3 regions of the Streptomyces sp. SAS_281 genome follow, and region 2 is predicted to be linked to each of the others. Evidence: riboswitches for the same ligand, from Rfam matches in the RefSeq annotation. Region 2 holds a riboswitch; each other region holds the start of a gene.
What was found. A riboswitch is a leader RNA that binds a small molecule or an ion and turns the genes downstream of it on or off. The one in region 2 is predicted to bind cobalamin.

Region 1 (2,257 bases), on a different contig from region 2:
GACACGGTGGTCTCCGGCGCCGTCTCGCGCGGGGCGGTGAGCCGGTCGGTGGCCGTCACCCCGCGAGCCCGTAAGCGCGCAGCCCGGCGGCCACCAGCTCCACGCCCTCGACCGTGCGGATGGTCGGGTTCATGGCCTGGCCGCTGAGCAGGACGTAGCGCTTGTGGCGTACGGCGTCCATGTTCTTCGTGACGGGGTTGGACTCCAGGAAGGCGATCTTCCCGGCGGCGCTCTCGGCGGTCTGCGACTTGCGGGTGAGGTCGCCGATGACCAGCAGGTCCGGGTTGCGGTCGGCGACGGTCTCCCAGTTGATCTGGGGCCATTCGTCGTGCGTGTCGTCGAAGACGTTCTTCAGGCCCAGTTCCCGGGTGATGATGCCCGGCGCCCCGCAGCAGCCCGCCAGGTAGGGGGACTCGGAGTTGGCGAACCAGTACAGGACGGAGGTGCCGGAGCCGTCGACGCCGCCGGCGGCCGCGCGGATCCGGGCGCGGAGCCGTGCGACCAGCTTCTCGCCGCGCTCGGGCACGCCGAACACCCGGGCCAGGTCGCGTACTTCGTCGTAGACGCTGTTCATGGTGAGGGCGCCGGTGCGGACGCCGTCGCCGTCCCTGGTGTTGTCCTTGGCCGTGCAGTCGGCGGGCGAGACGTAGGTGGGGACGCCCAGTTCCTCGAACTGTTCGCGCGGGGCGACGCCGCCCTTGGCGAGGGTCGACTCGAAGTCGGCGGCGACGAAGTCGGGCTCCTGGTCGAGGACCTTCTCGGAGGAGGGCCGGTTGTCGGCGATCCGCTTCACGCCCGCGTTGGCCTTCTCCAGGCCCTTCATCACCGGGTCGGTCCAGGTGGCGGTGGCGGCCATCCGGTCCTGGAGGCCGAGCGAGAGCAGGATCTCCGTGGTGCCCTGGTCGACGGAGACCGCGCGGCGGGGTGCGGCGTCCACGGTGACGGTGCGTCCGCAGTTCCTGAGCGTGACCGGATAGCCGTCCGCCGCGCCGGACGCGTCGGCCTTACCGGCGGGGGACCCCCCGCAGGCCGTCAGCAGCAGGAGCGCGGCGGCGAGCAGGGCGGCGGAACGGGCGGGGCCGGATATCGGCGGCACGGGGTACCTCGGCGTCTCTGGGCCCATGCGCGGGGCCCGCTGTACGGAACCCGCCGCCCGGTCCCGGACGGCGGTCGCCAGCAGGTCTTCGGACTCGGGTTCGCTCGGACAGGACGCCTTCCCGGGAGACGGTGGTCTCCCAGTGGCCGTGGCCCCGCCCGTCCCCCTCACCGCTGCGCGTCAGCTCCGGATTCGCACCGGATTCCCTGACTCCCACGTGGAGTTCGACTGGCTCCGGGGACGCTACCACGGGCGTCCCGCGCGGTTCGGCGCCGCCCCCGGGGACTCATGGGCGCTGCAGGGCCACCACCGCGTTGTGCCCGCCGAAGCCGAAGGAGTGGCTGACGGCCCGGTGGACGGGCCGCACCAGCGGCACCTTCGTGACGCAGTCGATGTCGAACCCGGGCGCGGGGGCGTCCAGGTTCGCGACCGGCGGGACGACCCCGCGCTGGAGAGTGAGGATCGTCAGCCCCGCCTCGATCGCCCCGGCCGCGCCCATGCAGTGCCCGAGCACACCCTTGGGGGCGGTGACGGGTGGCCGGTGCGGGTACACCCGGCTGATCAGCGCGGCCTCGGCGGCGTCGTTGCGTACGGTCGCGGTGCCGTGCGCGTTGACGTGCTCCACCTCGTCGGCCCGCCAGCCCGCGTTCCGCAGTGCGGCCTCGACGGCGGCCCGGGCGACCCGCCCGTCGGGGTGCGGGCTGGTCGGGTGGTGGGCGTCCGTGGTGGCGCCGGTGCCGGCGAGCAGGGCCCGGGGTTCGGCGCCCCTGGCCTCCGCGTCGGCGGCGCGTTCCAGCACCATGACGGCGGCGCCCTCGCCCATGACGAGTCCGGCGCGGTCGGCGGCGAAGGGCCGGCTGAGCCGGGACAGGTCGCCGTCCGCACGGGCGGCGGCCCCGGACCGGGCGAAGCCGGTCATGGCGATCGGGAAGACGGTCGACTCGGTCGCCCCCGCGACGGCCACGTCGCACTGCCCGGTCACCAGCAGGTCGCGGGCGACGGACAGCGCGGTGACGCCCGACGAGCAGGCGGTGCAGGGGGCCATGCTGGGGCCGGTGGCCCGCATCTCGATCGCGATCTCGGCGGCGGGCATGTTGGGGATGGTCAGCAGGACCCCGGCCGGCGAGGTCGCCTCCGGCCCCCTGCGCTCGAGGACCAGCG
Region 2 (2,257 bases):
ACTCCGAGGGCGAGCACGCCCACCCGGCGCGAGAGCCGCACGGCGCGCTCGATGTCCCCGGTCTCCACGGCACGGCCCGCCTCCCCGTTGAGTACGGGCCGGTGCTCGACGCGCCCCCCGTACGCGAGGGTCCCGCCCAGCCGTACGCCGAGCGCCCCGGCGAACGCGGCCTCCACGGGCCCCGCGTTGGGGCTCGGGTGCTTCGCGGCGTCGGCCCGCCAGGCCCGCACCGCCTCCCGGGGGCGGCCGCCGGAGGCCACGGCGAGCAGGGCGGTGAGCCGGGCGCCGGGCCAGCCCGCGAGGTCGTCCAGCCGGGCGGATGCCCAGCCGTACCGCAGGTAGCGGGGCGACTTGTGGCCGACCATCGCGTCGAGCGTGTTGGCGGCGCGGAAGCCGACGAGCCCGGGGACACCGGCGAGGGCGCCCCAGACGAGGGCGCCGACCACGGCGTCCGAGGTGTTCTCGGCGACGGACTCCACGACGGCGCGCGCGATCCCGGGGCCGTCCAGCGCCTGCGGGTCGCGCCCGCACAGGTGCGGCAGCCGCTCCCGGGCCGCGTCGATGTCGCCCGCGGCGAGCGCCCCGCCGATGGTCCGGGCCTCCCGCCCCAGCGACGTACCGCCGACGACGGACCAGGTGGCGGCGGCGGTCAGGGCCACGGAGGCGACGGGGCGGCGGCGCAGGGCGCGGGCGGCGAGCGCGGCGCTCCCGGCGGCGCCCCCGGCGCAGACCAGGGTGTGCAGGGCGCCCCGGCCGCGATGGTCGCGCCAGAGCCGGTCCTCGACGGCCGCGGCGGCCCGCCCGAAGGCGGCGACCGGGTGCCCCCTGCGGGGGTCACCGAGCAGCAGGTCGGCGATCAGGCCGGCGGTGGCGCCGTACGCGTAGATGCGATCGGCACGCACGGTTCAGCCGACCGCACCCGAGGCTGCCGACAGGGGGCGTGGGGAGAAGGTCGCACGGCAGCCGGGCATGGCGATATGTCCTCACTCAGGGTCCGCGCCCTGGTTCGACGTGACGGCGACGAGAGTCTCCTGGCTTCCGGATCGGCGGGTTCCCCGGTCTTCCAGCCCGCTCGCGCGGGCCGTGACGTGCGGTGGGGGACCGCTCCCCGGTGACAGTGGCGGGACCGCGCCGGATTCGCACCGGCTTCCTCTGCTGTCGCCGTAATGGCTCCGGCAGTCCACCACGCCCCGCGAACGCCCGTCAACTCACTGTTGACCTGCGGCGGCACGGTGTGGGCGGACGCACACCGGGCCGGACGCGCACGAGGTGCGTCCGGCCCGGGGGAGGGGCGGTGCGTCAGGCGACGATCAGATAGATGCCGTACGCGACCGCCGCCGCGCACAGCCCGAAGCAGACGTACGCACCGGCGCGCGCCAGCAGGAGCGACGAGCCCGCCGGACCGCCCCCGGCGGCCGGCTCCGGCTGCTTGGAGAGGCCGACGATGCCGAGCGTGAAGAGGCCCACCAGGGCGACGGTGGCGACGAGGGAGACGCCGAAGACGGTGCCCAGAGCTGCCCAGTCGATGTTCATACGGGGTGTCCTTAGCGGAGTACCGGGGTCTGTCAGACCGTGGCGGGTCGGGCCGGATCGGCGGCGACGGGACCGGCGGGCGCCGGAATGGTGGCGGCGAGGTCGTGCGCCTGGGCCGCGGTGGGCGGCGGGCTCACGGCCGCGATGGCCTGGGTGACGACACCCGCGGGCTCGGCCGGGGCCGCGTCCGCGGTGCCGGGCGCGACATCGCCGTGGCCGACGGGCTTGCGGCGCGAGAGCACCCAGATCGCCCCGGATCCGGCGATCAGGAGGACCGCGACCACCACGACGCCCCAGGTGCCCTGCTTCGTCAGGAACTCGGCACCCGCGCCGACCAGACCCGCGGCCGGCAGGGTCAGGCCCCAGGCGACGAACATCCGGGTGGCGGTGGACCAGCGGACCACACCCCCGGCACGGCCGAGGCCCGCGCCCATCACGGCCCCGGAGCAGGACTGCGTGGTGGAGAGGGAGAAGCCGAGGTGCGAGGAGGCCAGGATGACGGTGGCCGCGCTGGTCTGGGCGGCGAAGCCCTGCGGGGGCTTCAGCTCGGTCAGGCCGCTGCCCATGGTGCGGATGATGCGCCAGCCGCCGAGGTACGTGCCGAGCGCGATGGCCAGGCCGGCGCTGACGATGACCCAGACCGGCGGGTTGGAGCCGGGGGAGAGGACGCCGCCGGTGACCAGGGCGAGGGTGATGATGCCCATCGTCTTCTGCGCGTCGTTGG
Region 3 (2,257 bases), on a different contig from region 2:
GCGGGCGCGGGCGGCCTCGCACCGGCAGCGGCCGGTCAGTGGGGTTACGCGACCCTGGCGCTCGGGTCCGCGCTGGCGCTGTTCATGTACCCGCACTCGATCACGGCGACGCTCTCCAGCCGCAGCCGTGAGGTGATCCGCCGCAACACCACGATCCTTCCGCTGTACTCGCTGATGCTGGGCCTGCTCGCGCTGCTCGGCTTCATGGCGATCGCCGCCGGCGTCAAGGTGGACAACGGCCAGCTCGCCATCCCGCAGCTGTTCGAGAACATGTTCCCCGACTGGTTCGCGGGGGTGGCGTTCGCCGCGATCGGCATCGGCGCGCTGGTGCCGGCCGCGATCATGTCGATCGCCGCGGCGAACCTGTTCACGCGCAACATCTACAAGGACTTCCTGAAGCCGGACGCGACGCCCGAGCAGGAGACCAAGGTCTCCAAGCTGGTCTCGCTGCTGGTCAAGGTCGGCGCACTGGCCTTCGTCCTCACCATGGACAAGACCGTCGCGATCAACTTCCAGCTGCTGGGCGGGATCTGGATCCTCCAGACGATGCCGGCGCTGGTGGGCGGCCTGTTCACCCGGTGGTTCCACCGCTGGGCGCTGCTCGCCGGCTGGGCGGTCGGCATGATCTACGGGACGGCTGCCGCGTACGGGGTCGCCAGCCCGACGCAGAAGCACTTCGGCGGGTCCTCCAAGGAGATCCCGGGCCTCGGCGAGATCGGTTACATCGGCCTCACCGCGTTCGTGCTGAACGTCGTGGTCGTCGTCGTCCTCACCTTCGTCCTGAACGCCGTGAAGGCGCCCGTCGGGATCGACGAGACCTCCCCGGGCGACTACACCGCGGACGCGGGCGACCCGGGCGTCCAGGAGAAGCTGCCGCCGGCCACGGCGGGGGCGCCGGGCGGTCACTGACCGCACACCTTTACACCACGCGACACAACATGTGGGGGCCGTCCGGCAGGGCGGCCCCCACATGTATGCTCATGCTCGCTGTCGCCGCAGGGGAATCCGGTGTGAATCCGGAACTGTCCCGCAACGGTGTATTCGGTGCGCTTCCGCGCATCCGTGGAGTCCGAGGACCTGCCGACAGCGCATCCGGTTCGACCGAACCGGATGCCCAGACGTCCGGGCCTCGTGGGATGGGCCGGTGGACGCCGCACGGAGTGCCGCCCCGCCCGGGCCCCCTCCTGCCCGGCTGCCCCCGTGCTCCCCGCCGGCCCAGAGCCGAGCGAGGGAGAGCACCACGTGACCATCGCGCCAGCCGATCCGGCTTCAGCGGCCGCATCAACGGGGACCGCGAGCGACGGACCGGGCACCGCACTGCTGCGGACCCTGACCGGCCTCACCGCCGATCTGCCCGACACCGACCCCGGACGCGTCGCCGCCGCCGCCCTGCGCGGCCGCAACGCCCGGTCGGACGAGGCGGAACTGCGCTCACTGGCCACCGAGGCCGCGGCGGGCCTCATCTCCGAGGACCCCGCCTACTCCCGCCTCGCCGCCCGGCTGCTCACCCGGTCCATCGCGGACGAGGCCGCGGGCCAGGGCGCCACCTCGTTCGCCGCGTCCGTCGCCGTGGGCCACCGCGAGGGCCTGATCGCGGACCGGACCGCCGAGTTCGTGACGCTGCACGCGGCGGCGCTGGACGCCCTGGTCGAGCGGTCCCTCGCGGAGGGGGCCGACGACCGCTTCGGCTACTTCGGGCTGCGCACCCTGCACAGCCGCTACCTGCTGCGCCACCCGATCACCCGCCAGGTCATCGAGACCCCCCAGCACTTCATGCTCCGGGTCGCCGCCGGTCTCGCCGAGGACACCTCGGGGCGGGCACTGGACGAGGTCGCCGCGCTGTACGGGCTGATGAGCCGGCTGGACTACCTGCCGTCCTCGCCGACCCTCTTCAACTCCGGCACCCGCCACCCGCAGATGTCGTCCTGCTACCTGCTCGACTCGCCGCTGGACGAGCTGGACTCGATCTACGACCGCTACCACCAGGTGGCCCGCCTGTCGAAGCACGCGGGCGGCATCGGCCTCTCGTACTCCCGCGTCCGCGCCCGGGGCTCCCTGATCCGGGGCACCAACGGGCACTCCAACGGCATCGTGCCGTTCCTCAAGACGCTCGACGCCTCCGTCGCCGCGGTGAACCAGGGCGGCCGGCGCAAGGGCGCCGCCGCCGTCTACCTGGAGACCTGGCACGCGGACATCGAGGAGTTCCTGGAGCTCCGCGACAACACGGGCGAGGACCAGCGGCGCACGCACAACCTCA

Region 1: another riboswitch for cobalamin. It lies ahead of ACN6LM_RS25410 (ABC transporter substrate-binding protein); the one in region 2 lies ahead of ACN6LM_RS11360 (cobalamin biosynthesis protein).
Region 3: another riboswitch for cobalamin. It lies ahead of ACN6LM_RS11220 (ribonucleoside-diphosphate reductase subunit alpha); the one in region 2 lies ahead of ACN6LM_RS11360 (cobalamin biosynthesis protein).

The regions. Positions count from the first base shown of each region.
Region 1 covers NZ_JBMNDO010000076.1:26,254-28,510, reverse strand. The annotation lists gene ACN6LM_RS25415 (FecCD family ABC transporter permease) at 1-59, opposite strand, end outside; gene ACN6LM_RS25410 (ABC transporter substrate-binding protein) at 56-1,096, opposite strand; cobalamin riboswitch at 1,173-1,329, opposite strand; gene ACN6LM_RS25405 (beta-ketoacyl-[acyl-carrier-protein] synthase family protein) at 1,383-2,257, opposite strand, start outside.
Region 2 covers NZ_JBMNDO010000023.1:10,587-12,843, reverse strand. The annotation lists gene ACN6LM_RS11360 (cobalamin biosynthesis protein) at 1-902, opposite strand, end outside; cobalamin riboswitch at 1,026-1,152, opposite strand; gene ACN6LM_RS11355 (hypothetical protein) at 1,300-1,533, opposite strand; gene ACN6LM_RS11350 (inorganic phosphate transporter) at 1,566-2,257, opposite strand, start outside.
Region 3 covers NZ_JBMNDO010000022.1:65,869-68,125, reverse strand. The annotation lists gene mctP (monocarboxylate uptake permease MctP) at 1-909, shown strand, start outside; cobalamin riboswitch at 975-1,099, shown strand; gene ACN6LM_RS11220 (ribonucleoside-diphosphate reductase subunit alpha) at 1,243-2,257, shown strand, end outside.